Regions from separate parts of the Nonomuraea coxensis DSM 45129 genome, predicted to be linked through region 1. Evidence: riboswitches for the same ligand, from Rfam matches in the RefSeq annotation. Region 1 holds a riboswitch; the other holds the start of a gene.
What was found. Region 1 has a riboswitch for glycine ahead of gcvT (glycine cleavage system aminomethyltransferase GcvT). Riboswitches for the same ligand answer to the same signal wherever they lie in the genome.

Region 1 (8,467 bases):
TGAAACCAATCCCCCATGACCTTTAAACGATGGTACGAGGAGATCGCCCTTACGGTGACGTCACTTCCGTCATGCGAGGAACGCGCGCAGCAGCGCGGCCGTCCCCTCCAGGTGCTCGGTCATGGCGCGGCGGGCCGCGTCGGGGTCGCCCGCGAGGATGGCGTCCACGATGGCCCGGTGCTGGACGGCGGCGTGGTCCAGGTTGACCTGGAGCATCGGGATGGCGTTGAGCAGGTCGCTGACCCGCGAACGGGCGTCGGCGCAGGCCGTGGTGAGCAGCGTGGAGCCGGTCAGCTCGGCGATGGACAGGTGGAAGGCGGTGTCGAGGCGGCGGTAGTCCTCCAGGGACGCCTCGTTGAGCTCGGTGAGCCTGCGCAGCAGCAGGGCGCGCCGCTCGCCGGCGAGCTCCGTGCCGGCCAGCACCTGGGCGGCGCCGCACTCGACGGCCAGGCGGAAGGTCAGCGCGTCGGCGAGGTCGTCGCGGCCCATCTCGGCGACGGCCTGGCGCAGGTCGCGGGCGTCGGGGGCGGGCGGCTCGTAGGTGACGAACGCGCCGCCGTAGCGGCCCCTGCGCACGTCGAGATAGCCGGCGTCGGACAGGGCGCGGATCGCCTCACGCAGGGTGACCCGGCTGATGCCGAGCCGCACGGCCAGCTCGCGCTCGGGGGGCAGCTTGCCGCCCGGCGGCACCACGCCCAGCTTGATGGCCTGGAGCAGCCGCTCCACCGTCTCCTCGAAGGCGTTGCCGGCCCGCACCGGGCGCAGCACCGTCATCAGTCGCGCCGACTCGTCCAACATGTCCTCGGGTCTTGACAGACGATCCCACCATGCACATCAATGGTCTGAGACTAGCCCAATCAACGGGAAAGCGCCTCAGGCCAGATCGGAGCGACCTGAACGTGCACGAAGGCTTCCTGACCGTGGACGAGCTCCGCGACGAGGTGACCGCGGGCCGGATCGACACGGTGCTCCTCGCCATCGCCGACATGCAGGGCAGGTTGCAGGGCAAGCGGCTCTCGGCGCGCTACTTCCTCGACGAGGTGCTGCACCACGGCTCGGAGGGCTGCAACTACCTGCTCGCCGTGGACGTCGACATGAACACGGTCTCCGGCTACGCCATGTCGTCCTGGGACCGGGGCTACGGCGACTTCGTCATGAGGCCCGACCTCGCGACCCTGCGCCGGGTGCCCTGGCAGGAGGGGACCGCGATGCTGATGGCGGACCTCGCCTGGGAGGACGGCGGCGACGTGACCGCCTCGCCCCGCCAGATCCTGCGCCGCCAGCTCGCCCGGCTCGCCGAGCGGGACCTGGCCGCGTACGTCGGGACCGAGCTGGAGTTCGTCGTCTACGACAACTCCTACGAGGACGCCTGGAAGCGCGCCTACCGCGACCTCACCCCCGCCAACCTCTACAACGTCGACTACTCCCTCCTCGGCACCGCCCGCGTCGAGCCCCTGCTGCGCCGCATCAGGCGCGGCATGGAGGGCGCCGGCATGTACGTCGAGTCCGCCAAGGGCGAGTGCAACCTGGGCCAGCACGAGATCGCCTTCCGCTTCGACGAGGCGCTCAGGACCTGCGACAACCACGCGATCTACAAGAACGGCGCCAAGGAGATCGCCGCCCAGGAGGGCCGGTCGATCACCTTCATGGCCAAGCCGAACCAGCGCGAGGGCAACTCCTGCCACATCCACATCTCGCTCCGCTCCACCGGCGGCGACCCGGTGATGGCCGGCGACGGGCCGCACGGCCTGTCGCGGCTCGGCGCCCGCTTCATCGCCGGCCAGCTCGCCTGCCTGCGCGAGCTGACCCTCCTGCTCGCCCCCAACGTCAACTCCTACAAGCGCTTCGTCCCCGGCAGCTTCGCCCCCACGGCCGTCAAGTGGGGCCTGGACAACCGCACCTGCGCGCTGCGCCTGGTCGGTCACGGGCTCTCGCTGCGCATCGAGAACCGGGTGCCGGGCGGCGACGTCAACCCGTACCTGGCGGTCGCCGCGCTGGTCGCGGCCGGGCTGCACGGCATCGACGGCGAGCTGACGCTGGAGGACCCGTACGCGGGCAACGCCTACGACTCCGGCGCCGACACCGTGCCGGCGACGCTGCGCGACGCGCTGACCCTGTTCGAGGGGTCGAAGGCGGCGCGCGAGGCGTTCGGCGAGGACGTGGTCGGGCACTACGCGAACAACGCGCGGGTCGAGCTGGCCGCGTACGACGCGGCGGTGACCGACTGGGAGCTGTTCCGCGGTTTCGAACGGATGTGAACATGAAGATCGTCAATCCGGCGACGGAGGACGTCATAACGGACGTCGAGTTCGCCGACGCGGCCGAGGTGGACCGGGCCGTGGAGCGTGCCAGGAAGGCGTACCCGGCCTGGCGGGCGGTGGCCCCGGGCGACCGGGCGCGGCTGCTGCGGCGCTTCGCCGACCTGGTGGGCGAGCACGCCGAGGAGCTGGCCAGGCTGGAGGTGGACAACGCCGGCCACACCATCGGCAACGCCCGCTGGGAGGCCGGCGCGGTCCGCGACGTGCTGCACTTCTACGCCGCCGCGCCCGAGCGCAACCACGGCAAGCAGATCCCGGTGCCCGGCGGCGTGGACGTCACCTTCCAGGAGCCCCTGGGCGTGGTGGGCGTGATCGTGCCGTGGAACTTCCCCATGCTCATCCTGTCGTGGGGCGTGGCTCCGGCGCTGGCGGCGGGCAACACCGTCGTCGTCAAGCCCGCGGAGCAGACCCCGCTGACCGCGCTGCGGCTGGCCGAGCTGGCCCTGGCGGCGGGCCTCCCCGAGGGGGTGCTCCAGGTGCTGCCTGGGGCAGGGGAGGTCGCGGGGGCCCGGCTGGTGGAGCACCCGCACGTCGCCAAGATCGTGTTCACCGGCTCGACCGAGGTCGGCAAGGAGATCGCGGCCAGGGCGGCGGCCCAGGTCAAGCGGCTGACGCTGGAGCTGGGCGGCAAGTCGGCGAACATCGTCTTCGCCGACGCCGACCTCGCGAAGGCGGCCGCGGCGGCGCCGTACGCGGTGTTCGACAACGCCGGCCAGGACTGCTGCGCCCGCTCCCGGCTGCTGGTCCAGGCCGAGGTGTACGACGAGTTCATGGCGCTGCTCGCCCCCGCCGTGCGCGCCGTCCGGGTCGGCGACCCGCTCGACGAGGCCACCGAGATGGGCCCGCTGATCAGCGCCGAGCACCTGGAGCGGGTCCGCGGGTTCGTCTCCGACCCCTGGCTGCAGGGCGAGTGCCCGGCCGGCAAGGGCTACTGGTTCCCCGCCACCGTGCTGACTCCCGAGGTGACCGACCCGGCGTTCACCGAGGAGATCTTCGGTCCCGTCGTGTCGGTGGCCCGCTTCACCGACGAGGCCGACGCGATCCGCGTCGCCAACGACACGCCGTACGGGCTGAGCGGCTCCATCTGGACGCGGGACGTCGGGCGGGCGCTGCGCGTGGCGCGGGCGGTCGAGTCGGGCGCGCTGTCGGTCAACTCGAACGCGTCGGTCCGCTACTGGACGCCCTTCGGCGGTTTCAAGCAGTCCGGCCTCGGCCGGGAACTCGGTCCTGACGCCCTCGCGGCGTTCACCGAGACCAAGAACGTCTTCATCTCCTGGGAGTGAGCAAGTGCAGCGGTTGCAGGATCGGGTCGCCGTCATCACCGGCGCGGGCAGCGGCATCGGGCTCGCCACGGCCCGCAGGTTCGCCGAGGAGGGCGCGAGGGTCGTCTGCGTCGACATCGACGAGGAGGCGGGCGTCAAGGCCGCGGGCGAGGTCGGCGGCCTGTTCGTGGCGGCGGACGTGACCCGCGAGGACGACGTCGAGCGGGTGTTCGCGACGGCCCACGAGACCTACGGCAGCGTGGACGTCGCCTTCAACAACGCCGGCATCTCGCCGCCCGACGACGACTCCATCCTGGAGACCGGGCTCGACGCCTGGCGCCGGGTCCAGGAGGTCAACCTCACGAGCGTCTACCTGTGCTGCAAGCACGCGATCCCGTACATGCGGCGGCAGGGCAAGGGCTCGATCATCAACACCGCGTCGTTCGTGGCCGTGATGGGCTCGGCGACCTCGCAGATCTCCTACACCGCCTCCAAGGGCGGGGTGCTGGCGATGTCGCGGGAGCTCGGCGTGCAGTTCGCCCGCGAGGGGATCAGGGTCAACGCGCTCTGCCCGGGGCCGGTGAACACGCCGCTGCTCCAGGAGCTGTTCGCCAAGGACCCGGAGCGGGCGCAGCGGCGGCTGGTGCACGTGCCGCTCGGGCGCTTCGCCGAGGCGTCGGAGATCGCGGCGGCCGTGGCGTTCCTGGCCAGCGACGACTCCTCGTTCATCACGGCCAGCCAGTTCCTGGTGGACGGCGGCATCAGCGGCGCCTACGTGACGCCGCTCTAGGGGGAGCTCGTCGTGCGTCGCCCGTTGATCGGGATCACCTCCTACGTGGAGCCCGCCACGTTCACGGTCTGGACGGACGTGAGCGTGGCGCTGCTGCCGTACATGTACGTCGAGCAGGTCGTGCGGGCCGGCGGCCAGCCCGTCGTGCTGCCGCCGGCCGGCGAGCCCGCCGGGGCGCTGCGCGGTCTCGACGGGCTCGTCCTCGCCGGTGGCGGCGACATCGACCCGGCCAGGTACGGCGCGCGGCCGCACGAGCGCACCGGCTACGTGCGCGGCTTCCGCGACGAGGCGGAGTTCGCGCTGCTGGCGCGGGCGCTGGACGCCGGGCTTCCCTACCTGGGGGTCTGCCGGGGCCTCCAGGTGCTCAACGTGGCCCTCGGCGGCACCCTCCACCAGCACCTGCCGGACGTGGCAGGGCACACGGGGCACGCGCCGGGGCCGGGCGTGTTCGGCCACCTGCCGGTGACGCCGGTGCCCGGCAGCCGCCTGGCGAAGGCGCTCGGCGCGGAGCCGGTGACGGTCCCGCACTACCACCACCAGGCCGTGGACCGGCTCGCTCCCGGCCTGACGGTGACCGCGACCGCCGGGGACGGCACGGTCGAGGCGGTGGAGCTGGAGTCGGCGTCGTTCGCGATGGCCGTGCAGTGGCATCCGGAGGAGGCCGAGGACGGCGCGGTGTTCGAGGCGCTGGTCGCGGCCTGCTGAGACCCGTAGGCGACAAATGCCCCGTACCGGCACTAGGCTGGCGGGCATCACCGTCGACACCGTGCGGGAGAGCACTCTGACAGCCGGTCAGAGTCCCTGAAGGAGCAAGCCCTCCCCGCGAACCTCTCAAGGCAAAGGACCGCACGGACGAGGTGGCCTCTGGAAAGCAGGCTCTTGGCCTCGCCGAAGGTGAAAGTCCGGCAAAAATCGGGCGAAGCTCTCAGGCATCGATGACAGAGGGGGAGGATGCTGGCATCCACTCCTGTCCTGAGGTGCGACACATGTCCCGACCGACACCGCTACGCGACGTCCACGAGAGCCTGGGCGCCACCCTCACCGACTTCGCCGGCTGGCTCATGCCCCTCCGGTACGGCAGCGAGTCCGCCGAGCACAAGGCCGTGCGCGAGGCCGCCGGGCTGTTTGACCTCTCCCACATGGGCGAGATCTTCGTGACCGGCTCCCAGGCCGCCGAGGCCCTGGACTACGCGCTGGTCGGCCACCTGTCCGCGCTCGCGACCGGCCGGGCCCGCTACACCATGATCGTCGACGAGCGGGGCGGGGTGCTCGACGACCTCATCGTCTACCGGCTCGGGGACGAGGAGTTCATGGTGGTCGCCAACGCCTCGAACTACCTCAAGGTCGCCCAGGAACTCCAGGAGCGGGCCAAAGCGTACGACGCGGCCGTCGAGGACCGCTCCGACCGCTACGCCCTCATCGCCGTCCAGGGCCCGCGCGCGCAGGAGATCCTGGCCACGCTGACCGACGCCGACCTCGCCGGGCTCAAGTACTACGCCGGCCTGCCCGCCCTGGTCGACGGCCGCGAGGCGCTGATCGCCCGCACCGGCTACACCGGCGAGGACGGCTTCGAGCTCTTCGTCGCGAACCAGGACGCCGTGCCGCTCTGGGCCGCGCTCACCGCCGCCGGGGAGCCGTACGGCCTCGCGCCCGCGGGCCTGTCCGCCCGCGACACGCTCCGGCTGGAGGCCGGCATGCCGCTGTACGGCAACGAGCTCGGCGCGGAGCTGACCCCGTTCGACGCGGGACTGGGCAGAGTGGTGAAATTCGACAAGCCCGGCGACTTCGTCGGACGGGCGGCGCTGGAGGCGGTCAAGGACGACCAGCCACGCCGCCGCCTCGTCGGCCTGGTCGCGCGGGGCCGCCGGGTGCCGAGGCACGGCTACCCGGTGACGCGGGACGGCGCCGTCGTCGGCGAGGTCACCAGCGGCGCGCCTTCCCAGACCCTGGGCAAGCCCATCGCGATGGCCTACGTCGACGCCGGCGCGAGCGAAGGCCTGGCAGTGGACATCCGGGGCAGCCAAGAACCCGTGGACCTCGTAGAGCTGCCCTTTTACAGGAGGAAGAAGTGAGCAACATCCCTGACGAGCTGAGCTACACCAAGGAACACGAGTGGGTGGCCGGGCTGGACGACGGCCTGACCATCACCGTGGGCATCACCGAGTTCGCCGCCGAGGCCCTGGGTGACGTCGTCTTCGTGCAGCTCCCCGAGGTCGGCGCGAACGTCGAGGCCGGCGACTCGGTCGGCGAGGTGGAGTCCACCAAGTCCGTCAGCGAGATCTACGCGCCCGTCGGCGGCGAGGTGGTCGAGGTCAACCAGAACGTGGCCGACGACCCGTCCCTGGTGAACAGCGACCCCTACGGGGAAGGGTGGATGTTCCGGGTGCGCATCGAGGGCGAGCCTGAGGACCTGCTGTCTCCCGAGGAGTACACCGCCCTCACCTCCGGCGAGTCCTGATCTCCCCGCCGGGGCCCTCACCGGGGCCCCGGCGCCGTCCCAGTGAAAGGCGCACATCAATGGCGATCAGCGTCTTCGACCTCTTCAAGATCGGCATTGGGCCCTCCAGCTCCCACACGGGCGGCCCGATGGCGGCCGCGCACAAGTTCGCCCGGGGCCTGCACGAGGACGGCCTGCTGGAGCGGGTGGCCCGCGTCGAGGCGATCCTCTACGGCTCGCTCGGCCTGACCGGCAAGGGGCACGGCAGCGACAAGGCCGTCCTGCTGGGCCTGTCGGGCGAGAAGCCGGAGCTGGTGGACGTCGACACCGTCGACGAGCGCCTGGCCGCCATGCGCGCCTCCGGCACCGTACGCCTCCACGGCCGCCACGAGATCCCGTTCGTCGTCGGCGAGGACCTCGTCTTCGAACGCAAGATCTCCCTCCCCGAGCACCCCAACGGCATGCGCTTCACCGCCCGCGACGCCGGCGGCGACACGGTGCGGGAGAAGGTCTACTTCTCGGTCGGCGGCGGCTTCGTCGTGGACGAGAACGCCACCGGCGCCGACCGCATCAAACCCGACGACACCGTGCTCCCCTACCCGTTCACCACCGGCGAGGAGCTGCTCAAGCACTGCTCCAACACCGGCCTGTCGATCTCCGCGCTGATGATGGAGAACGAGAAGGCGTTCGGCCGCACCGAGGACGAGATCCGCGCGGGCGTGCTCAACCTGTGGCGGGTCATGCAGGAGTGCGTGCGCCGCGGCATCTCCCGCGAGGGCGTGCTGCCGGGCGGGCTCAAAGTCAAGCGCCGCGCCAACCAGCTCCACCGCCGCCTCCAGGCCGAGCCGCCCGAGAAGGACCCGCTCCAGGCGATGGACTGGGTGACGCTGTTCGCCCTCGCGGTCAACGAGGAGAACGCCGCCGGCGGCCGCATCGTCACCGCCCCCACCAACGGCGCGGCCGGCATCATCCCGGCCGTCCTCACCTACTACACCCGCTTCGTCCCGCAGGCCGACGACGAGGGCGTCATCCGCTTCCTGCTGACGGCCGCCGCGATCGGCGTGCTGTTCAAGGAGAACGCCTCCATCTCCGGCGCCGAGGTCGGCTGCCAGGGCGAGGTCGGCTCGGCCTGCTCGATGGCCTCCGCCGGGCTGACCGAGGTCATGGGCGGCACCCCTGAGCAGGTGGAGAACGCCGCCGAGATCGGCATCGAGCACAACCTCGGCCTCACCTGCGACCCCATCGGCGGCCTGGTGCAGATCCCGTGCATCGAGCGCAACGCCGTCGCCTCCAACAAGGCCATCACCGCGGCCCGCATCGCCCTGCGCGGCGACGGCCGCCACTACGTGGCCCTGGACAAGGCCATCAAGACCATGCGCGACACCGGCCGCGACATGCTCGACAAGTACAAGGAGACCTCCCGCGGCGGCCTCGCCGTCAACGTCATCGAGTGCTGACCGCCTTTGAGTGGCACCGTAAAGCTGTACCACTCAAAGGGAGGGTCATGTCCATCACCGCGAGCGAGGCCCGCCGCCGCCTGTTCGGTCATCATCCTGCAGGCTCGCTACCACTACGAGTAGGAGACCCGGCCCGGCGGAACTTTGCACTTTCCCCCTCCGTTGCGTGACGACCCATCTACGATCGGTGGTCGAAGGGATGA
Region 2 (22,381 bases), 2.3 Mb from region 1:
GTGACCACCGTCCACGTCGAGCAGCGCCCCACCTGGCAGGAGACGGCCAAGGCGTGGTGCCGGGCGGAGCGGGAGCTGCTGCGCGAGCACCCCGGCGTGCTGGCCCTGGCCCTCACCAAGCCGCCCAAGGGCACCACGCTCATCGCCCTGCGCGAGCAGACCGAGCAACTGGCCGACGGCGGCCTCGGCGACGCCCCCGACGCGGTGCGGGCGCTGCGCGCGTTCGTGTACGGCAGCGTCGCCGTCGAGATCCAGCGCTCCGGCTGGGCCGATCCCGAGGTCGACGAATGGGTACGGCGGGACGAACGTGCCGACGCGGACTTCGAGCGCGGACTTGACGCTCTTCTCAAGGGTTTGCAAACGTGATGCGCGTGTCGCGCTTGGCCCGTTATCCTGCATAAGGCACCCTGTGTCGAAGGTCACACGTCACGGTGACGGCACCGCACGCGCCAAAAGAACAACCCGAGCCGCTCCCGCCCCTCACAACGGGAGCATCCCACGAGATATCGGAGGCACGCCGATGTGCCCGCACGTCCCGGCCTGTCCGGATGCAGAGGCGCCCGACCGCGAGGCGGCACGCACCCTCGCCTGCCATCCCGAGCAGGGGTGGAGCCTGCTCTGCAACGGCGTGGTCCTGTTCGAGGACACCGGGGAGCTCCTGCCGAGCGGCGCCACGATCGAGCCGCACCGCCCCGTGGGCGTCTGAGCCCCCGGCCTAGGAGAGCCGCCGGCTCCGCCGGCCGGTCAGCGCGTAGCGGCCCAGCCACTCCGCCACGATCCCGCCGACCCGGGCGGGATCCTTCTTGAGGTCGTGCCCCTCGCCGGGCAGCACCACCAGCCGCGCCGCGTCCGCCGCGTCGGGGACGCCGAACGGATCACGGTCGCCGTTGACGACCAGCACGTCCACCCCCGCACCGCGCAGCTCGCCGGCCCTGGACCTGTCGGGCCGGCCCGGCGGGTGCAGGGGGAAGGCCAGCGCCACCACCGCCGCCGCGCCCACCGCCGCCGCGGTGCGGCAGGCCACCCGCGCCCCGTTGCTCCGCCCGCCCTGCACGAGGGGCAGGCCGGGCCGGCGCGCCCGCAGCTCCGCCAGGACCGCCTCCCACGCCTCGTCCTGCCGGGCCGGCGAGCCGGGGGCCCGCGCCCCCGCCAGCCGGAACGCCTGCGTCACCCGGGCCACCCCGAACCCCGCCGCGAGCGCCGCGTCGCGCACGGCCAGCAGGTCGGGGGCGTCCACTCCCCCGGCCGAGCCGTGGGTGAGGACGAGCAGCAGCCGCGGGTCGTCCGGCTCCTCCAGATCCACCCGTGCCGGCCCCCGCGGGGTCGTGATCTCCATGGTGCAGAACGGTACCTTCGGAGGAGGCCGCAGTGGCTCTCAGGGCTGATGACGGCGCGCCGCGCGTGCAGCATGATGTCCTCATGCAGCACGATCGTCCTCTCCGTGAGGACCTCAAGGCCACGCTCGACGCCCGTCGCGACCTCGGCCCCGACTACGAGAACGCGCTCCTCGAGTCCTTCGCCGACCGCCTCGACGAGACGATCGCCCTCCGGGTGCGGGCCGAGCTGGCCGCCCACGGCGCCGGGCCCGGCCCCTACGGAGCCGGCCCCCGGCCCAAGGCCAAGAGCCCGGGCTCCGCGATGATCCCGATCGCGCTGGGCTCGCTCGGCATCGGCGTGCCGCTGACCGCGATCGCGTCGAGCAACGCGGGCCTGCTGGGGCTCACCATCTCCTGGATCGCCATCGTCATCATCAACGTGGCCGCCGCTGCGGCCATCATGCGCCGCGACTGACCCGGCCCGGCGGACGGGGTCAGGAGTCGCGCTCGTAGCGCAGGCGCACCTCGGCGGCGAGCGTCTCGTCGGCGTGCCCCAGCCCGTACGACCACACCTGGTCGGCGTCCTCCGGCCGCCCGCGCAGCGGCAGTGTGCGGGCCAGCAGCTCGATGGCCAGGGCGCTGGTCTGGGCGTCGGCCCCGCTCTCCACGGTCTCGGCGAACTCGGCGCAGGCCAGCTCCAGGTGCGCGATGCCGAGCCGCACCCGCAGCCCCGGCACCTCGGACTCGGGGGCGATGCCGAGGGCCTCGATGAGCACGTCGGCCGCCTGGCCGGGCTCGCCGTGCTCCAGCAGCAGGTCGGCGAGCTGCCGCGCGGCCAGCGCCGCCACCTGCTCGTCGCCGGTCGCCACGGCCTCGCGCAGCTCCGTCTCCGCCTCGCCCAGGGTCTCGGCCAGCCGGGCCAGCGCCAGGTGGGCGTGCGGCAGGTAGGCGGGGGTGCCGACGCCCAGCACGGCCTGCCAGGCGGCTCTTGCCTGCTCGGTGCGTCCTTCGCGTTCGAAGCCCTGGGCCAGGTGGCAGGCGGCCTGGGCGGCGTACTCGGGGTGGTTGGTGGCCAGGGCGGTGCGGGCGGCCGCGCGGGCCGCCTCGACGTCGCCGCGCTCCTCCAGCACCACGGCGAGCCCGACGGCGGCCTGGGCGCGGTCGGGCCCCTCGGGGTCGGCGACGAGCCGCCGCAGGATCGCCGCGGCGCCGTCGAGGTCACCGCTCTCGGCGAGCCGGCGGGCGGTGTCGAGGGGCGGGGTCTCCAGCTCCGATGACGTCAAGAGAGCTCCTTACGGCGCCGCGTGGCCTGGGTCGCACCGAAGCCTAACCACTTCCGGCGATCATGTCTGCTCACTTGACGATGCCGGACTGGATCCCCGCCCGCGGCCGGCTCAGTCCTCGTACGCCTCCAGCGGAGGGCACGAGCAGACCAGGTTGCGGTCGCCGTAGGCCTGGTCGATGCGGCGCACCGGCACCCAGTACTTGCCCTCGCGCAGCGACGCCACCGGATAGGCGGCCTCGCTCCGGGTGTAGGGGTGCGGCCACTCGTCGGCGGTGACCGACTCGGCCGTGTGCGGGGCGTTGCGCAGCGGGTTGTCGGCCGGGTCGTACGCGCCCGACGCCACCTTGGCGATCTCCTCGCGGATGGCGATCATGGCGTCGGCGAACCGGTCGAGCTCGCCGAGGTCCTCGCTCTCGGTGGGCTCGATCATGAGCGTCCCCGCCACGGGGAACGACATGGTGGGCGCGTGGAAGCCGTAGTCGATGAGGCGCTTGGCCACGTCGTCCACGGTGACGCCGGTCTCCTTGGTGATCTGCCGCAGGTCGACGATGCACTCGTGCGCGACCAGCCCGCCGCGCCCGGTGTAGAGCACCGGGTAGTGCGGGGCCAGCCGCCTGGCCAGGTAGTTGGCCGACAGGATGGCCTGCTCGGTGGCGGCGGTGAGGCCGTCGGCGCCCATCATCCTGATGTAGGCCCACGAGATCGGCAGGATGCCCGCCGAGCCGTGCGGAGCGGCCGAGACCGGGCCGACGGGGGTGCCGCCGGTCAGCGGGTGGCCGGGCAGGTAGGGGGCCAGGTGGCCGCGGACCGCGACCGGGCCGACGCCGGGGCCGCCGCCGCCGTGCGGGATGCAGAAGGTCTTGTGCAGGTTGAGGTGGGACACGTCGGCCCCGAACTCGCCCGGCCTGGCCAGCCCGACCAGGGCGTTGAGGTTGGCGCCGTCCACGTAGACCTGGCCGCCGGCCTCGTGCACCTTGGCGCAGATCTCGGTGATGCTCTCCTCGTACACGCCGTGGGTGGAGGGGTAGGTGACCATGATCGCGGCGAGCGCGTCGCGGTGCTTGGCGATCTTGGCGTCGAGGTCGGCGAGGTCCACGTTGCCGTCGGCGTCGCAGGCGACGACCACGACCCGCATGCCGGCCATGACGGCGCTGGCGGCGTTGGTGCCGTGCGCCGAGGACGGGATGAGGCAGACGTCGCGGCCGTTCTCGCCGTTGGCCCGGTGGTAGGCGCGGATGGCCAGCAGCCCGGCGAACTCGCCCTGCGAGCCGGCGTTGGGCTGCAGCGAGACCGCGTCGTAGCCGGTGACCTCGGCGAGCCAGCGCTCCAGCGTGCCGATCAGCTCCAGGTAGCCCTCGGCCTGCTCGACCGGCGCGTACGGGTGCACGCCCGCGAACTCCGGCCAGGTGATCGGCTCCATCTCGGTGCTGGCGTTGAGCTTCATCGTGCAGGAGCCGAGCGGGATCATCGACCGGTCGAGCGCGATGTCCTTGTCCTGGAGCCGGCGCAGGTAGCGCAGCATCGCGGTCTCGGAGCGGTGGCTGTGGAAGACCGGGTGGGTGAGGTAGCCGGACTCGCGCAGCAGCTCGGCGGGCAGCGCGTCGGCGGTGGCCTCGACGTCGACGTCCTGCCCTGGCACGCCGAACGCGGCCCAGACGGCGCGCAGCTCGGCCGCGCCGGTCTTCTCGTCGCAGGCGACCGAGACGTGGTCGTCGTCGGCCCGCCACAGGTTGACGCCGCGCTCGGCGGCGGCGGCGACCACCTCGGAGGCCCGTCCGGGCACCCGGACGAGGACGGTGTCGAAGAACGCGCCGTGCACGACCTCCAGCCCGCCCGCGCGCAGGCCCTCGGCGAGGGCGGCGGCGTGCCGGTGGGCGCGCAGCGCGATGCGGCGCAGGCCCTCGGGGCCGTGGTAGACGGCGTACATGCCGGCGATGACGGCCAGCAGCACCTGCGCGGTGCAGATGTTGCTGGTGGCCTTCTCGCGGCGGATGTGCTGCTCGCGGGTCTGCAGGGCGAGCCGGTAGGCGGGGTCGCCGTCGGCGTCCACGGACACGCCGACCAGCCGGCCGGGGAGCTGGCGCTGCAGGCCCTCGCGGACGGACATGTAGGCGGCGTGCGGGCCGCCGAAGCCGAACGGCACGCCGAAGCGCTGGGAGGAGCCGATCGCGATGTCGGCGCCCAGCTCGCCCGGCGCGGCCACGAGGGTGAGCGCGAGCAGGTCGGCGGCGGCCACGACGAGCGCCCCGGCCTCGTGCGCGGCGGCGGCCACGGCGCGGAAGTCGCGCAGCCGCCCGGAGGCGCCCGGGTACTGGACGAGCACGCCGAAGCACTCGGGCAGCGGGCTCCCGTCGAGCGGGTGCTCGGCGAGCTCGATGCCGAGCGGCTCGGCGCGGGTGGCGAGCACCCGCTTGGTCTGCGGCAGGGCGTCGGCGTCGACCACGAACACGTGGCTCTTGGAGCGGCCGGCGCGCCGGGCGAGGGTCATGGCCTCGGCGGCGGCGGTGGCCTCGTCGAGCAGGGACGCGCCGGCGACGGGGAGTCCGGTCAGGTCGGAGACGACGGTCTGGAAGTTGAGCAGCGCCTCCAGCCGCCCCTGCGAGATCTCCGGCTGGTACGGCGTGTACGCGGTGTACCAGCCCGGGTTCTCCAGCAGGTTGCGGCGGATCACCGCGGGCGTGACCGTGTCGTGGTAGCCGAGGCCGATCATGGAGGTGAGCACCCGGTTGCGGCCGGCCAGGGCGCGCAGTTCGGCGATCGCCTCGCTCTCGCCGACGGCGGCGGGCAGCGTGAGCCGGTCCTTGGCCCGGATGGCCTCGGGGACCGCCACGGCCACCAGGTCGGCGACGGACTCGAAGCCCACGGTCTCCAGCATGCGCTGCTGGTCGGCCTCGGACGGGCCGATGTGGCGGCCGGCGAACGGCGGCTCGGCCAGGGACGTGGGCGCGGACGGCGGCGGCGAAGCCGGCAGGGACTCTGACAGAGCGGTCATGGACGGTGCCTCCCGAGGCTTATGGAGACCGGCGCCGGGGCGCGGGCGGATGCCGGGTCTCCCCCTCTGTCAGCGCGGGCGTCACCGCGACCTGAGAGCTTCGCCTCGAACGGAGGCTTGCACCGTCGGTGAGGCGCGCCTGGCGGGCGTGCCTGCTTTCCAGAGTTGCCTCACCCGAGCGGTACCGGTTGCCTGAGAGATTCCGGGGAGGGTTGCTCCTTCGGCGCCCCAGGACCAGGTGGTGCCCGGGGACTCTCCCGCACGGGGTCGTCAGCCTTACCTGTCCTAGGTTACTACTCTGGACGTTACGGGCGAATTACTACCCCAGGCGCCGGGCACGGCGGCGCTGGGCGAGCTCGTCAGCGGGGTGGTCGGCCGGGACGTTGTCCTCGACCGCCGCGCGTTCCCCCGGCAGCTCCGCGAGGCTTCCCTCGACCTCACGCCAGACCCGGCCGAGCGCGATGCCGAACACGCCCTGGCCGCCCTGGAGGAGGTCTATCACCTCGTCGGCCGAGGTGCACTCGTAGACGCTGACGCCGTCGCTCATGAGCGTGATCTGCGCGAGGTCGGCGACCCCGCGGTCACGCAGGTGCTGCACGGCCGTGCGGATCTGCTGCAGCGACACCCCGGTGTCGAGGAGCCGCTTGACGACCTTGAGCACCAGGATGTCGCGGAAGCTGTAGAGCCGCTGGGAGCCCGAGCCGTGCGCGGCCCGGATGGTCGGCTCCACCAGGCCCGTCCGGGCCCAGTAGTCGAGCTGCCTGTAGGTGATGCCGGCCGCCGCACAGGCGGTGGGCCCGCGGTACCCGATGTCGTCCGGCACGGCCGCCGGACGCTCGTCGAAGAGCAGCCCCTGCTCCCCGGCACGCTGCCGCGCGTCCTCGCGCCGCACCGGATCTTCCTGGCCGGCCGTCTTTCCCTCGCCGCTGCTGACCGCCACGCGGACCTCCGGCTTTCTCTCATCCCGCGGCCCGATCTGGGGGTTCATATAGGGCGACCGCGGGTTTCACTTGCACCGTAGGACCGTGACCATGCTCAGTCAACGATCCGGCTCGGCGCGTCGTGAAGCGTAAATGCACCGAAATACCTACCCCGCCCTGCCAAAGTCCTCGGGAGTGATCGTGTCAAGGAACTCCCTGAACTTCTCCACCTCGTCCTCCTGGTCGTCCGGGATGACCACGCCGGCCTCCTGGACCACCTCCTCGCTGGCGAAGATGCGTGCTCCGGTGCGCAGGGCGAGCGCGATGGAGTCGGAGGGCCGCGCGCTCACCTCCACGCCGTTGGAGAACACCAGGTCGGCGAAGAAGATGCCGTCACGCAGTGCGACGATGTTGACCGCGCGCAGGCCGACGCCCAGCGCGCTCAGCACGTCGCGGAACAGGTCGTGGGTAAGCGGCCGCGGCGGCGGTTCCTCCGCTTGGGCGAGGGCGATGGCCGTCGCCTCGGTCATGCCGATCCAGATGGGAAGGAACCGTTCCCCGTGTGCCTCCTTGAGCAAGACGATCGGTTGATTTGTGGGCATTTCGACTCTTACGCCCACGACCTCCATCTGCAACACGGGCTGCTCCGTATTCCTGACCGGTGACCCGGCACAGCTCTTGGTTCGTCGCTTCTGCTGACTGGCTACTTCATTTCAACGTAACACCCGGGAGGCCCCGATTGCTCCCCGGCCGCCGGTCGGGTCTCCCTCAGCGCCCCAGCACCGAACGTACCCCGGTCCGGACCAGCGACGCGTGCAGGTCGAGCAGCAGGCTGGACAGCTCCCGCGCGGTCTCCTCGGCCTCGCCGATGGCGCCCGGGGCGCGGCGTTTCAGCACCGGCGCGACGCTCTGCTCGACCAGGCCGCACTCGCGCTCGGCGGCGGCCTTGACCGCGCGCAGGTGCCGGGCGCCCAGGCCGAAGCGGGCCAGCGCGCCGACCGTGCGGGCGATCTTGAGCGCCTCCTCGTCGTAGCGGCGGGCGACCGGGGCCAGCAGGCCGTAGTCCTCGCACTCGGCGAGGGTCTCCTCGTCGATGCCGGCGGCCTCCAGCAGCTCGGCGCGGCCGAGCCGGACCTCCTGCCTGTCGGGCACGGCCCGGGGGCGGCCGAAGCTCTCGGCCATGCGGTCCTTGATGACCCGCAGCGGCAGGTAGTGGTCGCGCTGCTCGGTGAGGATGAAGCGGAGCTGCTCGACGTGCAGATGGGTGAACTTGCGATAGCCGGAGGGGCTGCGCTCGGGCTCGATGAGCCCTTCGCCCTCCAAGAACCTGATCTTGGAGATCGTCACATCGGGGAACTCGCCCTGCAGCAGGGCGAGCACCTCCCCGATGCTCATGTGCGAGCGGGCCGCCTGGGAAGTCATGCGCTGTGGTTGCCCCGCATGAGGAAGACCAGCCGGAACTTGCCGATCTGCACCTCGTCGCCGGAGTGCAGCGGAACCTCCTCGATCCGCTCGCGGTTGACATAGGTGCCGTTGAGGCTGCCGACGTCGCGGACGGAGAACTGGCCGCCGCGGTGGCGGTAGAACTCGACGTGGCGGCGCGAGACGGTGATGTCGTCGAGGAAGATGTCGCTCTCCGGGTGACGCCCGGTCGTGGTGAGGTCCTTGTCCAGCCGGAAGCGGCTGCCCTGGTTGGGGCCCCTGGTCACCGTGAGCAACGCCGTGCCGGGCGGGAGCTGCTCCACCAGCGCCCGCTCCTGCAGGAGCATGTCGCCTGTCTCAGCCTCGTACGCCTCGATTCCCGCGACGGAGATCGTCGAAGTGGTGTCCCCTGCGACCTCGAGTCTGGCCAGCGGTGACCCGCAACGGGAACAGAAACGGGCATCCCCGGGGTTGGCGTGCCCGCACTGCGTGCAGTAGACGCTCGGCATCGATCGGCTCGGCCTCCTACCGCGAAGACGCGGCGACGGTGCTCAGAACGCGCCTCGCTTCGCTTTCTTCAAGTTTGCGAATGCCGCAACATACGCTGATCAGCGGCAAAGGTCAACTCGGGGCGCTGGACGGTGGTTTGGACGCAGACAAAGTTACCGCCGCTTCCGCCCCGTGGTCCATGCCGCCGCGCGTTTCTACATTACGATCTTGCGGCGGCCGGCGCGCGCCTGGCAACCGTGGTTCTCGCCACTCTCGCGCCGCTCACGCCGCGTGACCGCTCCCGGACCCGGATCAGCCGGCGGCCCGCTCCACCACCCGCGCCCAGCGCTCCAGGAGCGCCTGGGCGCCGTCCATGTCGGCCGCCTCGGCCCACAGGTCGGTGACGGGCTCGGTGGCGGCGGGCAGCACCAGCACCCAGCTCCCGTCGTCGCGGGCCACCCGCACCCCGTCGGTGGTGTCGACGCGGTAGCCCGCGGGCTCGGCCTCGGCGGCCTCGATGACCGAGCGCATGACCGCGCCCTTGGCCGCCCACGGCGTCGGCACCGTCCGCCGCAGCAGCCTGACCTCGGGGATCCTGGCGTCGATCTGGCTGAGCGAGAGCCGGGTGCGGGCGACCAGCCCGAGGAGGCGCATGAACGCGGCCAGCCCGTCGATGGCCGGGCTGAACTCGGGCACCACGAACCCGCCGCGCCCGTCCGCCGCGAAGATCATGTCGGGGCCGGCGACGGCCGCCGTGAGGGCGTCCAGCGAGGTGGAGGTCCACTGCACCTGCACGCCGTGGAAGCGGCACACCTGCTCGGCGACCCGCGTGGTGGTGACCGGCAGCGCCACCCGGCCGCCCCGTCGCTCGGCGGCGACCAGGTCGAGCACGACGAGCAGGGCGCGCTCCTCGTCGATGAGCTGGCCCATCTCGTCCACCAGGGCGATGCGCTCGCCGACCGGGTCGAAGCGCACGCCGAAGGCCGCCCGCGACGAGCTGACCAGCTCCGACAGCCGTTGCAGGTCGCGGCGGCGCTCGGCCAGCGTCTCGGTGGGCGAGACGTCGTCCAGGCGGGCGTTGACGGTGAGCACGTCCACGCCGACCCGGCCGAGCAGGGTGGGCAGCACCAGCGAGGAGGTGCCGCCCGCGCAGTCCACGACGACCTTCATGTCCCGTACGTCGCCGACGCCGACGTGGCGCAGCAGCTCGTGGGCGTAGTCCTCGATCGCGCGGGACGGGTGGGTCAGCTCGGCGATCTCGCCGGGGAAGGCGCGGCGGAACTCCTGGCGGGAGAAGACCCGCTCCAGCTTGCGCTGCGCGCCGGGGGCGAGGTCGGCGCCGCGGCCGTCCATGATGACGATGTCCACGCTCTGCGGGTCGCCGGGGGTGGTGCGCAGCGCGATGCCGCCCGCGGCGCCCTCCCTGCCGGTGTGGAAGCGGGCCACCGGCAACGGGGCCGCCTCCAGGTCGAGGACGTTGATCGCCCCGGCGGTGAGCGCGCCGTTGACGGCCCGCTTGAGCGCGCGGGCGGCGAGCGAGCAGTCGCGGGCGGTGACGACGTACTCGCCCTTCTTCAGGGTGGTGGCGTAGGCGCTGGCCAGGCGGACGCACAGCTCGGCGGTGATCTCGACGTTGACCAGGCCGCTGACGCCGCGGGGGCCGAACAGGCTGCGCTGGCCCCGCGACTCCCAGATGACGCTGGTGTTGACGACCGCGCCGGCCTCGATGGTCTTGAACGGGTAGACCCTGACGCCGCTGGAGACGTACGCCTCGGACTCGATGACGCACTCGTCGCCGATGACCGCGTTCTCCTCGATGCGGGCGCCGGTCATGACGTCGGTGCTCTTGCCGACGACGCAGCCGCGTAAGTGGGCGCCGGGGCCCAGGTAGACGTTGTCGTGGACGATCGCGCGGTGCAGGAAGGCGCCCTCGCGCACCACGACGTTGTTGCCGAGCACGGTGTACTCGCGCAGCTCGGCGCCCGCCTCGACCTTGGCGTAGTCGCCGACGAGCAGCGGGCCCTTGAGCACGGCGTCGGGGTCGACCGAGGCGGACTCGGCGACCCAGACGCCGGGCGAGAGCTCGAAGCCGCCGAGGTCCAGCTCGACCTTGCCGGACAGGGCGTCGGCCTGGGCCTTGAGGTAGCTCTCGTGCGTGCCGACGTCCTCCCAGTAGCCGCCGGCGACGTGGCCGTAGATGGCGGCGCCGCGCTCCAGCAGGGCGGGGAAGACGTCGCCCGACCAGTCGACGGGCTCGCCGGTGGCGACGGCGTCGAGGATCTCGGGCTCCATGATGTAGATGCCCGTGTTGACGGTGTCGGAGAAGACCTGGCCCCAGGTCGGCTTCTCCAGGAAGCGCTGCACGCGCCCGCCCTCGTCGACGATGATGATCCCGAATTCGAGGGGGTTGGGGACGCGCTTGAGTCCGATGGTGACAAGTGCCGAATTTTCCCGATGAAACCGGATCATTTCGGATAAATCGATGTCCGTGAGAGCGTCTCCGGAGATCACCAGGAACCGGTCGTCGCGCAGGCGGTCGGCGGCGTTCTTGACGCTGCCGGCGGTGCCGAGGGGGACGTCCTCGGTGGCGTACTGGAGATGCATGCCCAGCTCGTCGCCGTCGCCGAAGTAGTTGCGCACCAGCGCCGCCAGGAACTGCACGGTCACCACGGTCTCGGTGATGCCGTGCCGTTTGAGCAGGCGCAGGACGTGCTCCATGATCGGGCGGTTGACCACCGGCAGGAGGGGTTTGGGCTGGTTGGCGGTCATCGGCCGCAGCCGCGTGCCCTCCCCGCCCGCCATGACGACCGCCTTCACCCGCTCACTCCTTCTTGGCCGAGGTCACGAGCCGGCGCACCTGCACCACGTACAGCAGTCCGGCCCACCAGTACAGGCCCGTCCCCCAGAGGGCGAAGGCCCAGCCGACGATCCGGGCTATATCGGCATACCACCCGGAGTGGGAGGCAAGGAAGAGGAGGGGGAAGGCGTACATGAGGTTGAACATCGCGGCCTTGCCCAGGAAATGCACCTGAAGTGCCCGGTAGCCGTGCTTGCGGAGGACGGGGAAGGAACTCGCGACGAAGAGCTCGCGCGCCAGGATGACCAGCACCAGCCACCACGGGATCACCTCCCGCAGCAGCAGCGCCAGGATCGTGGCGAAGACGTAGAGCTTGTCGGCGGCCGGGTCGATGATCCGGCCGAGCTTGCTGGTCTGGTTGAACGCCCGCGCGATCTTTCCGTCGAGCCAGTCGGTGAAGCCCGCGACGGCGAGGATCCCGATCGCCCACCCGTCCGCCTTCGGCCCGAGAACCAGCCACAGGAACACGGGCACACCGAGAAGGCGCAGGAAGCTCAGCAGGTTGGGAACCGTCCAGATCCGGTCCTCGGCGGAAGTTTCGCTCACGCAGCAGACCCTACTGAGTGCGCCAGGTTCCCGCGCAGGCGGCCGGGCCCGTCCCCCGGAGGCGGTCAGGCGCGCAGGAAGGAATGCGTGCGGCCGAGCACGGCGAAGCCGAGCCGGGCGTAGAAGTCCTTCGGCCAGTCCGCCGCGTCGGCCACCAGGAAGATCAGCTCGGCGCCGGCCGCCTCGGCGAGCAGCGCGGTCAGCAGCGCGCGGGCGTGGCCCCTGCCCCGGTGCTCCTCGGCCGTATGGACGTCCTCGATCTGGGCGACGCCGCCGTGCAGGTAGAGGTCGGCGCGGGCGGCGAGCTCACCGCCGGGGGCGCGCACGCCGCGGAAGGCGACCAGGTCGGCGCCCGCGACGCGGTTCTCGACGCGCCGGGCCAGCCCGTCGATCACCTCGTCGCCCACCTCGGGCAGGCTGCGGCGCCAGTCGCGGCGCAGCACCTCCACCAGCTCGGCGAGCTCCAGGGGCTCGGCCGGGGGCGGGTCCTCGGGGACGGCGCCGCGGAAGGCCATGACGAGATCGGTCTCGTGCGCGTAGCCGGCGCGGGCGAACGCGGGCGCGAACGCCTCGCCGAGGCGGTCGCCGGCGACCGCCACCAGCCGGTGGGCGCGGCCGGCCAGGACCTCGTCGGCGGCCCGCAGCACCTCCGCGGGCTCGGCGGGCTCCCACACGAGGAGGCGGTTGTCGTCGTAGGAGCCGGGGTAACGCTCGTCGAGCACGGCCACCCCGCCGGGGACGGGCACCTCGCGCGGGGCGCGGCGGCGGGCGAAGCCGCGCAGGAACGCGAGCGCGCGGGCCAGGTCGGCCGCGTCGCTCTCACGGCGTAAGGGGGCCAGGTGGGCGAAGTCGTCCATCACGTCCTCCGCGACCGGCCGTGCTCAGCGGGCACCGCGCACCGCCTTGAGGAACGCCTCGATGAGAGCGGAATCCTTCACCCCGGGCGCGGTCTCGACGCCGCTCGACACGTCGACCCCCCACGGGCCGGCGGCGGCGACCGCCTCGGCCACGTTGCCCGGGGACAGGCCGCCGGCCAGCAGCCAGCGGCCCGACGGCCGGCCGCGCACGGCCGCCCAGTCCCACGGCTGCCCGGAGCCGGCGTGCGGGGCGTCGACCAGGAGGAGATCCTCGTCGTAGGCGCCGCAGCGCAGGTCGGCCCCGGAGTCGACGGCGCGGACCAGGGTGACGCCGAGGTCGCTCAGGGCGAGGAAGTCGGCGTGCGGGTGCCGGCCGTGGAGCTGGATCGCCCGCACGCCGGAGGTCAGCGCCGCCGCCCGGACCGTCTCAGGGTCCTCGCCGCGGAAGACGCCGACGGTCAGGACGTGCGCGGGCACCAGCGCGGCCAGCTCGGCGGCGCGCTCGGGCTCGACGCGGCGCGGGCTGCGGGTCATGACGAACCCGACGGCGTCGGCGCCCGCCTCGACGGCGGCGGCCACGTGGGCGGGCTCGCTCAGGCCGCAGATCTTGACGTACACACTGACGAGACTAGCGGCGCCGGGCGGCCGCCGGTGACCACGACCAGATCAGCAGCGCGAGGATCAGCCCGAACAGCATCACGCCGTTCGGCAGGTGCGCCCCCAGGACCGCCCAGGTGAAGTGCTGGGCCATGCCGAGGACGAACAGCGCGAGGCCGGCCAGGGCGGGCCAGCCCGCGCCGCGGCCGGGACGCCAGACGAGCACGGCGAGCACGATCTGCACCAGGGCGACGAGGTGGACCACCATCCCGGCCATCACGTGCGTCTCGGCCAGCGACTCGGTCTCGACCGCCTGCCCGGCGAACGAGGCCGCCACCAGCAGCGCGGCCGCCTGGGCGATGATCGCCACGCGGAGCGCGTACAGCAGGCCGGCGGAGACCTGGGCGGCGGCGGGCCGGTCCATGACCGTGGTTCTTTCCATGTCGGAGGTCCTTTCCGAGGAGGGTCGGTGCGGGACCTCATGGTGGCGACGGCGGCCTCGGGGCGTCGTCAGCCTGCGGGATGAGAACCGGTCCGCCACACGGCGGAGCCGGTTCACGACCGCGGTTCCGGCCACGGCGGAGAGCCCTTCCGAGGCGGGTCGGTGCGGGACCTCGTGCCGGTGACCGGGCGGAAGGAGGCGTCCACCAGGCCGGCGCGGTGGGCGACCACGGCGGCCTGGATGCGGTTGCGCAGCCCCAGCTTGTCCATCGCGGCGGCGATGTGGGTCTTGACCGTCGTCACGCCGACGTGCAGCTCCTCGGCGATCTCGGCGTTGGACAGGCCGGTGCCGACCAGGGCGAGCACCTCCAGCTCCCGCTCGGTCAGCCCGGCGGGCACCGGGGCGGCGGCCTGCTCCTCGGCGGCGAGGAAACGGTCGACGACGCGGCGCAGCACGGACGGCGCGAGGAGCTGCTCCCCGGCGGCGGCCCGGCGCACGGCGTCCACCATCCGCTCCGGCTCGTCGTCCTTGACCAGGAACCCGACCGCTCCGGCGCGCAGCGCGGCGTGGACGTTGGCGTCCTCGGCGAACGTGGTCAGCACGACGATCCTGGTGCCCGGCCGCGCGGCCAGCACCCGCTTGATCGCCTCCAGCCCGTCCACCCGCGGCATGCGCAGGTCCATGAGGACCACGTCGGGCAGGTGCCGCTCGGCCAGGCGGACCGCCTCGGCCCCGTCCTCGGCCTCCCCCACGACCTCCATGTCGCCCGCGGCCTCCAGCAGCATGCGCACGCCCGCCCGGACCAGCGCCTGGTCGTCGGCCACCAGGACGCGGATCACGTGGCGCTCCTCGCCGGCAGGCTCGCGGCCAGCAGCCAGCCGCCCTCGCCGTCGGGGCCGGCGCTCAGGGTGCCGCCGAGGGCGCGTACCCGCTCGCGCATGCCGGCCAGGCCGCGCCCGGAGGACGGCAGACGTTCGATGGCGGTGGGCGGGCGGCCGTTGCGGATCTCCACCGACAGCCCCTCGCCCTCGGGGGCGACGGTGACGCTGACCCGGGTGCCGGGGCCGGCGTGTTTGAGCACGTTCGTGAGTCCTTCCTGGACGATGCGGGCCGCGGACGCGCGGGCGGTGAGGGGGGCCTGGTCGGTGGCGGGGTCGAGGTGGAGGTCCACGACGAGGCCGGCGGCGGCCATGCGCTCGGCCGACTCGCGGACCACGTCGGTGGGGTCGGCCAGCAGGTGCGGCTGGCGCTCGGGCTCGCGCAGCAGGTCGAGCAGGTCGCGCAGGTCCTGCAGCACCTGGTGGCCGGTCTCGCGGATGTCGGTGAGCGCGTCGGCGACCGGGCCGTCGGGCGCGGTGTAGCGGGCGGCGCTGGCCCGCAGCACCATGGCGCCCACGTGGTGGGCGACGATGTCGTGCACGTCGCGGGCGATGCGCTCGCGCTCGGCGAGCTGGTCGGCCCGCACCTGGGCGACGGCCGCGCGGGCGGCCTCCTCGGCGCGCAGCCGCTCGGCGGCCGCGGCGGCCTGCCGCATGCCGAGGTAGCGGCCGATGGCGATGGGCGTGGCGACCAGCATCATGAGCACGCCGGCGCGGAACGGCGTGACCTCGGTGTCCTCGCCGACGACGGCGACGGCCGTCAGCAGGCAGCCGGCGACGTACGCCGCCACCAGCCACCACCACGACGCCACCCGCATGGCGAACACGCCGACGGCGACGAGCGTGAGGATCACGCAGGTGTTGACGGCCTCGTTGAGATAGGTGTCGGCGCACACCAGCAGCACGCCCTGGCCGAGGAGGACCAGCCCGGGCAGCCGCCTGGCCACGCCCAGCGACAGGCCGCCGACCACGGCCAGCAGCCCGACCACCCAGACGGGCTGGCTGCCGGAGTGCCAGGTGGTCCAGGTGCTGAGCACGGTGATGGCCACGCCGCCGGCGGCCAGCAGGGCGTCGGGGGTGACGTCGCGCTCCTCCAGCGGATCCGCCGAGCCGCGCAGGTACGCGCCGAGCACGGCGGGGACGACCGGCAGCAGGACCGAGTACATCCAGCTGTTGACCGTGAGCGCGATGCCGGGGTCGGCGATGTTGACCGCGGTCGCGGCGACGGCGGCCGCCGCAGCCACCGCCGTGCCCCGCCGCCCGGAGCGGAACCCGGCCACGCCGACCGCGACGCAGAGGAGGATCTGCGCGGTGTTGGAGGTGGAGGAACACCGCGCCAACGCATGCACTCACGCTAGCCGCCTGCCGTGAACCGCTGATCCTCCGGTCGAAGGATCCCGCCTCCTCCTACTGGCCGCAGGTACGCCCGGTGGGTGGAGCGGTGTAGAGGGATCTTGGCCGTACTTTCATCGCATGTCCAACGACACCGCACTTTTTCTCGGCCAGTTCCTGCGCTCCCCCGCCGTGATCGGCGCGGTCGCCCCCAGCTCGCGGCGGCTGGCCGCGGCCGTCTGCGCGCCGGTGCCGGAGCGCGGCGAGCCCACGGTCGTCGAGCTGGGGCCGGGCACGGGGCCCTTCACGGCGGAGATCCAGCAGCGGCTGGGCGGGCGCGGCCACCATCTGGCGGTGGAGCTGAACGCGCCGATGGCGCGGCTGCTCGCCGCGCGGTTCCCCCTGGTCGACGTGGCGCACGCGGACGCGGGCCGGCTGGGCGAGCTGCTGCGGGAGCGGGGGCTGAGGCAGGCGGACGTGGTGGTCAGCGGGCTGCCGTGGGCGGCCTTCCCCGAGCGGGCCCAGCGGGACCTGCTGGGGGCGGTGACGGCGGCGATGGGTCAGGGCGCCGCGTTCACCACCTTCTCCTACATCCACGCGATCCCGCTCAGCTCGGCGCGGCGCTTCCGCGCGCTGCTGGCCGAGCGGTTCGAGGAGGTCGTGCCGGGGCGGACGGTGTGGCGCAACGCCCCGCCGGCGTTCGTCTTCCACGCCCGGCGGCCCCGGGCGTGAGCACCAGGGGGTGGGGCGGGGCGCACCCGAGGCGGAGGAAGCTCTGGCTCAACCACCTCACGCCACAGGTGCTCGCCCGCGCGGTGCGCCCGGGGGCCGACCATCCCTGCCTGCCTCGCCTCACCGATCACGCACGGGCCCTGACGTGATCGTGACGGGCGGGCCCGTCGGCAGGGTCTTCGGCGCCGTCCCGGCCCCGGTGGGCGGGTGCGCGGGGCGCCATCGCCTCGGCGGCTCCGGCCCGGGTCGCCCCGGTGCCCGCGTGCGCGCAACCCCCTTCTTCGTCGTCCCGCACGCGGCCGGCTGCCGCCACCTTCCCGGCCCGTCCGCCGGGGCGGCGTTCTCGACCTCGCCGGACGGTCCGTCATTGGCCTGCGCCTACCCGGAGCACGGGGAAGCACACGCCCTTCGTCAGCCGAAGGCCGGCGGGCGCTTCTCCCGCAGGGCGCGCACGCCCTCGGCGACGTCGGGGCCGGTGAAGCCGAGGAACTCCATCGCCAGCGAGGCGTCGAAGGACGGCCCGGCCAGGCGCAGCCAGTTGTTGAGCGCGTACTTGGTCAGCCTGATCGCCTCCTGCGCGCCGGACGCCAGCCGGACGGCAAGCTCCATGGCCCGATCGTGCACCTGGTCGTCGTCGACGCAGACGCTGACCAGCCCCATGCGCTCGGCCTCCTCGCCGGTGACCGGCTCGCACAGCAGCAGGTGGTATTTCGCCTTGGCCAGGCCGCACAGCAGCGGCCAGACGATGGCGGCGTGGTCGCCGGCGGCGACGCCGAGGCGGGTGTGGCCGTCGATGATGCGGGCGGTGCGCCCGGCGACGGAGATGTCGGCGAGCAGCGCCACCGCCAGCCCCGCGCCGACGGCCGGGCCCTGGATCGCGGAGACGATCGGCTTGCCGCAGTTGAGCACGTTGTAGACGATGTCGCGGGCCTCGCCGAACACGCGCAGCCTGGTCGCGTGGTCGGCCATCATCTCCTCGATCATCGACAGGTCGCCGCCGGCGGAGAAGGCCCGGCCCTCGCCCCTGACGAGGACGGCCCGCACGGTGTCGTCGCGGTCGGCGTCGCGCCAGATCTCGGCCAGCTCGCGGTGGGCCGCGGCGTCGACGGCGTTGAGCCGGGACGGCTCGCTGATCGTGACGCGCAGCACGCCGTCGGCCGGGGTGTCGAGGCGCAGCTTCTCGTAGCGGGCGTAGGCGTCGTCCTTCACCGGTGCTCCTTGCTCAAAGGGCCTGCCTGAGCCGGGCGGCCAGGTAGTCGCGGGCCTCGGCGCCCTGGTCGAACAGGCCCGGCAGGGCGGTGAAGCCGTGCAGGGCGCCGTCCCAGCGGCGGCACTCGGCCGGCACGCCGGCCTCGGCCAGGCGGCGGGCGTACGCCTCGCCCTCGTCGCGCAGCACGTCGTACTCGGCGGTCACCACGGTCGCGGGCGGCAGGCCGGCGACGTCGGGCAGCCGCAGCGGCGACAGGCGCGGGTCGGCGGGGTCGGCGCCGCCGGCGTAACAGCGCAGGGACCAGGCCAGCTCGGCGGCCGACAGGGCGTAGCCCTTGGCGTAGTCGCGGTGGCTGGGCAGCTCCATCGCGGCGTCGAGGAGGGGGCAGGCCAGCGCCTGGTGGGCCAGGCGCAGGCCGGCGTCGCGGGCCTGCCAGGCGGCCACGGCGGCGAGGTTGCCGCCCGCGCTCTCGCCGGCGACGGCCACGACGCCGTTGCTCTGGTAGAAGGCGGGCCGGGCGAAGATGTCGCGCACGACCGTCCAGGCGTCGTCGGCCGCCGCGGGGAACGGGTGCTCGGGGGCGAGCCGGTAGCCGGCCGACACCACCACCGCGCCGGTGCGGACGGCGAGGAAGCGGCCCATCGCGTCGGAGCGCTTGACGCTGCCGCCGACGAAGCCGCCGCCGTGGAAGTAGACGACGACCGGCAGCGGCCCGTCGCCGGGGTCGGCGCGGTAGACCCGGATCGGGACGGCCTCGGCCAGCTCGTCGCGGACGAAGGGCAGCGTGGTCAGCGGGCCGCGGTGCAGCACGAACGGGTCGGGGGCCGCGCGGGCGCGCCGGATGTCCTCCAGCGTGCGGGCGTCGTGGCCGGCGCCCTCGTCGGAAGCGACGGTGGCCAGGAAGTCCCGCGCCTGGGGGTGCAGCGGCATGATCGCAGCCTAGCGGGCCGCCTCCATGAACGCATCGAAGAGCCGGGTGTCCCCGCCCCGTTCGGGATGCCACTGCACGCCCACGCCGAAACGGTGTCCCTGCAGCTCGACGCCCTCGACGATCTGGTCCTCGGCCCAGGCGACGGCCAGCAGGCCGGTGCCGAGACGGCGTACGGACTGGTGGTGCGGCGCGACCACCTCGACGCGGTCGCCGACGGCCTTGCCGAGCCTGCTGGTCACGCTCACCTGGATCGTGTGGGCGCCGGGCGCGGCGTGGCGGTCGCTGTCGAGGGAGTCGGGCAGCCACGGGATCAGGCTGCCGCCCTGGGCGACGTTGAGCACGTGCATACCGCGGGCGATGGCGAGGACGGGCACGTCGGCGCGGACGGCGGCACGGGCCAGGGCCAGCTCGAAGCGGTCGCGGTTGGGCTGCGGCTCGGGGACGCGGGCGTCCTGCTCGCCGTTGTAGGCGTCCGCGCCCACCTCGACGCCGCCGGTGAGGACGAGGCCGCTCAGCCCGCGTACGTAGTCCTCCACGGCGTACGAGCTGACCGGCGGCAGGACCACCGGCGCTCCGCCCGCCCGCAGCACCGCCTTGGCGTAGGAGGGAGGCGACAGGACCGCCTCCCTCACCCAGTCGCCCCAGCGGGCGGCCTCGTAGTAGGCGGTGATGCCGATCAGCGGTCGGGACATGCGCTCTCCCGGGGGCAGGATGGAGTCGGTGCCGCCGCCGGCCCGTCGGCGCCGACGGCTTGACGCCCATCATGGCGTACGCGCTTTCCGGTATGTCACTTCTCCGAAAGATCCCACCACATCGGACTTCCGCCTTTCGTCCGCTTCACTGCCGCCTGTCAGGCGACCGCCTCCCGGGCCAGGCGCTCGCGGCGGGCCCGGACCGCGTCCCCGCCGACCGGCTGGAGCTGACGGACCGCGTCTTCACCATGCTCCGCCCGGCGTTCCTGAGCTGAGCCGGCGGCGGGCCTCCGCCTCCACCAAAAAGCGAACACGACTTTTGTTCGCGTTAATTGCCCTCCTCAATACGAGAAAAGCGATCGCGGAGAAATTCGCACCGTATTGCGGCGAAACGGTTGTGACGCGTCAGGCGGGGTGTAAGACTCCTTTGCGAGCGCGTGGCAGCCGGGGCCGGCCGCGCCGCTCGTCACCCGGAGCCGTCAGGGAGGTGGAACGACGAGGACCGGAGCGTTTCTCCGGCCGGCGAAGTGGGGTTGCGTACAATGTCGTTGAATCCGCGCCTGGTAAAAGAGAGTTTCTCCGTCGTCGAGCAGCACGCAGAGCGGGCCACCGCCTATTTCTACGGCCGCTTGTTCGCCGAGAACCCGCATCTGCGCGCCATGTTCCCGCCCGCCATGGACGTCCAGCGCGACCGCCTGTTCGGCGCGCTGGCCCGCATCGTCTGGAGTCTCGACAGTCCCGACGGGCTCGACTCCTACCTGAGTCAGCTCGGCAGGGACCACCGCAAGTACGGAGTCCTCGCCGAGCACTACACCGCCATCGGCAACGCGCTGCTCGCCACGGTCCGCCGCTTCGCGGCCGACAGCTGGGACCACGAGATCGAGGCGGCGTGGGTGTCGGCGTACACCGCCGCGGCCAACTCCATGATCCGGGCGGCCGACGCCGACGTCTCCCCGCCCTGGTGGCCGGCCGACGTCGTCGGCCACGAGCTGCGCCACCGCGACATCGCGGTCATCACGCTGCGGCCGGCGCAGCGGCTGCCGTACCGGCCGGGCCAGTACGTCAACGTGCAGACCGCCCGCTGGCCGCGCGTGTGGCGGACGTTCTCCATCGCCAACGCCCCGCGCCCGGACAACACGATCCAGCTGCACGTGCGCTCGGTCCCCGGCGGCTGGGTGTCGACGGCGCTGACCCGGCACACCGCCGTGGGCGACACGGTCCTGCTGGGCCCGGCCATGGGCACGATGGCGCCGGACGGGCAGACCGGGCGCGACATCCTGTGCGTGGCGGGCGGCACCGGCCTCGCGCCGCTGAAGTCGATCGTCGAGGACGTCATCGCCTCCGGCCGGCGGCCCAACATCCACCTGCTGTACGGCGCCCGCACCGCCGCCGAGCTCTACGACCTGCCCGACCTGCTCAGGATGGCCGCCGCGTTCCCGTCGCTGCGGGTGGTGCCGGTGGTCTCCGGCGACCCGTCCTGGGCGGGGATGAGCGGCGGACTGCCCGAGGTGACGCAGCGCTTCCAGTCCTGGATCGAGCACGACGTGTACGTGTGCGGCCCGCCCGCCATGGTCGGCGAGACCGTGCGCCGCCTGCAGTCCGACGGCGTCCCGCTGTCCCGCATCCACCGGGACGTCCCCCACGCCGTGAGCTGACGGTCCTGATCAGGTGCGGCGGAAGGCCGCGGCGGTCTCCTCGTCGCCCGGCCAGAACGTCTCGATCGCCAGCTCCGACACCGTCACGTCCAGCGGCGTGCCGAACGTCGCGATCGTCGTGAACATCGACAGCACCCGGTCGCCGTGCGCGATACGCAGCGGCACCAGGATGTCGGCCGGTCCTGGCACGTGGGCCACGTTGAGGTCCACGCCGGGATAGGTGTAGCCGGCCAGTTCCTCGTACAGCTCGGCCAGCCGCGGGTCGCCCGAGGTCTCGGCCTGCCGCCGGAGCGGGGGCAGCAGGTGGGCGCGCACCTCCGCCAGGTTGAGCAGCCGCCCGCCCATCGCCTGCGGGTGCAGCGACAGCCGCATCACGTTGACCGGCTCCCGCAGCAGCTCGGCCGGCACCCCGTCCATGAACATCGCGGCCGCCGCGTTGGCGGCCACCAGGTTCCACGCGGCGTCCACCACGACCGCCGGGTACGGCTCGTGCCCGGCGAGGATCCGGTCCAGCGCCTGGCGCACGAGCCCCAGCTCCGGCGCGCGCACCTCCCGCTCGGGGTACATCGGCGCGAAGCCGGCCGCGGTCAGCAGCGCGTTGCGCTGCCGCAGCGGCACCTGCAGCTCCTCGGCCAGCCTCCGCACCATCTCCCTGCTCGGCCGGGCCCGGCCGGTCTCCAGGAAACTGATGTGGCGGGCCGACACCTCGGCCTCGATGGCCAGGTCGAGCTGGCTCACCCGCCGCCGCTGCCGCCACGACCGCAACAACTCACCAAAAGTCTCATCTCGTACGGCTACCGCTCCCATGTCGGAAAACCTACCTTTCCGAGGGAAGCGCCACGATTACCTGTCAGGTAATCAGCGGTCCGGCGAGGCCGGGGCCGGGGACGTGCCGGGGCGAATCCCCCACTGCCCGGAACTTGTCGGTGCCGCGTGGCACGATGGGCGCCAGCCCGCCCATCGAAGTCACGCCCATCAAACCAAGCCACGCGCATCAGAGTCACACCCATCAGAGTCACGCCGCTTCACCCCCGCGCCGCATCCTCCGCTCCCGCTCCGAGACCAGCTCTCACGCCGAAGGAGATCCGATGACTGACGCAGTGCTCGCGATCGGCACCCGCAAGGGCCTGTTCCTCGCCCGTTCCCGCGACGGCGGCCCGTTCGAGGTCGAGCCGATCCAGTTCTCCACGGTGGCGGTCCCGTCGGTCGCCGTCGACACCCGCGCCGC

Region 2: it holds a riboswitch for glycine, as region 1 does, so the genes downstream of both, gcvP (aminomethyl-transferring glycine dehydrogenase) here and gcvT (glycine cleavage system aminomethyltransferase GcvT) in region 1, are expected to answer to the same signal.

The regions. Positions count from the first base shown of each region.
Region 1 is NZ_CP068985.1:1,732,234-1,740,700, reverse strand. It holds gene Nocox_RS08495 (hypothetical protein) at 1-17, opposite strand, end outside; gene Nocox_RS08490 (FadR/GntR family transcriptional regulator) at 70-798, opposite strand; gene Nocox_RS08485 (glutamine synthetase family protein) at 900-2,258, shown strand; gene Nocox_RS08480 (aldehyde dehydrogenase family protein) at 2,261-3,601, shown strand; gene Nocox_RS08475 (3-oxoacyl-ACP reductase) at 3,606-4,370, shown strand; gene Nocox_RS08470 (gamma-glutamyl-gamma-aminobutyrate hydrolase family protein) at 4,383-5,075, shown strand; glycine riboswitch at 5,130-5,227, shown strand; glycine riboswitch at 5,228-5,322, shown strand; gene gcvT (glycine cleavage system aminomethyltransferase GcvT) at 5,357-6,442, shown strand; gene gcvH (glycine cleavage system protein GcvH) at 6,439-6,828, shown strand; gene Nocox_RS08455 (L-serine ammonia-lyase) at 6,888-8,264, shown strand.
Region 2 is NZ_CP068985.1:4,037,728-4,060,108, reverse strand. It holds gene Nocox_RS18975 (TetR/AcrR family transcriptional regulator C-terminal domain-containing protein) at 1-366, shown strand, start outside; gene Nocox_RS18970 (DUF5999 family protein) at 521-706, shown strand; gene Nocox_RS18965 (alpha/beta hydrolase family protein) at 716-1,336, opposite strand; gene Nocox_RS18960 (hypothetical protein) at 1,420-1,791, shown strand; gene Nocox_RS18955 (tetratricopeptide repeat protein) at 1,811-2,599, opposite strand; gene gcvP (aminomethyl-transferring glycine dehydrogenase) at 2,711-5,593, opposite strand; glycine riboswitch at 5,763-5,863, opposite strand; gene Nocox_RS18945 (MerR family transcriptional regulator) at 5,913-6,533, opposite strand; gene Nocox_RS18940 (bifunctional nuclease family protein) at 6,681-7,151, opposite strand; gene ftsR (transcriptional regulator FtsR) at 7,282-7,935, opposite strand; gene Nocox_RS18930 (double zinc ribbon and FHA domain-containing protein) at 7,932-8,444, opposite strand; gene Nocox_RS18925 (mannose-1-phosphate guanyltransferase) at 8,737-11,241, opposite strand; gene clsA (cardiolipin synthase ClsA) at 11,246-11,827, opposite strand; gene Nocox_RS18915 (GNAT family N-acetyltransferase) at 11,893-12,684, opposite strand; gene Nocox_RS18910 (phosphoribosylanthranilate isomerase) at 12,709-13,302, opposite strand; gene Nocox_RS18905 (hypothetical protein) at 13,313-13,723, opposite strand; gene Nocox_RS18900 (response regulator) at 13,837-14,562, opposite strand; gene Nocox_RS18895 (sensor histidine kinase) at 14,559-15,950, opposite strand; gene Nocox_RS18890 (class I SAM-dependent methyltransferase) at 16,075-16,665, shown strand; gene Nocox_RS18885 (enoyl-CoA hydratase/isomerase family protein) at 17,077-17,874, opposite strand; gene Nocox_RS18880 (alpha/beta hydrolase) at 17,888-18,805, opposite strand; gene Nocox_RS18875 (gamma-glutamyl-gamma-aminobutyrate hydrolase family protein) at 18,815-19,498, opposite strand; gene Nocox_RS18870 (globin domain-containing protein) at 20,041-21,153, shown strand; gene Nocox_RS18865 (helix-turn-helix domain-containing protein) at 21,163-21,960, opposite strand; gene Nocox_RS18860 (WD40/YVTN/BNR-like repeat-containing protein) at 22,242-22,381, shown strand, end outside.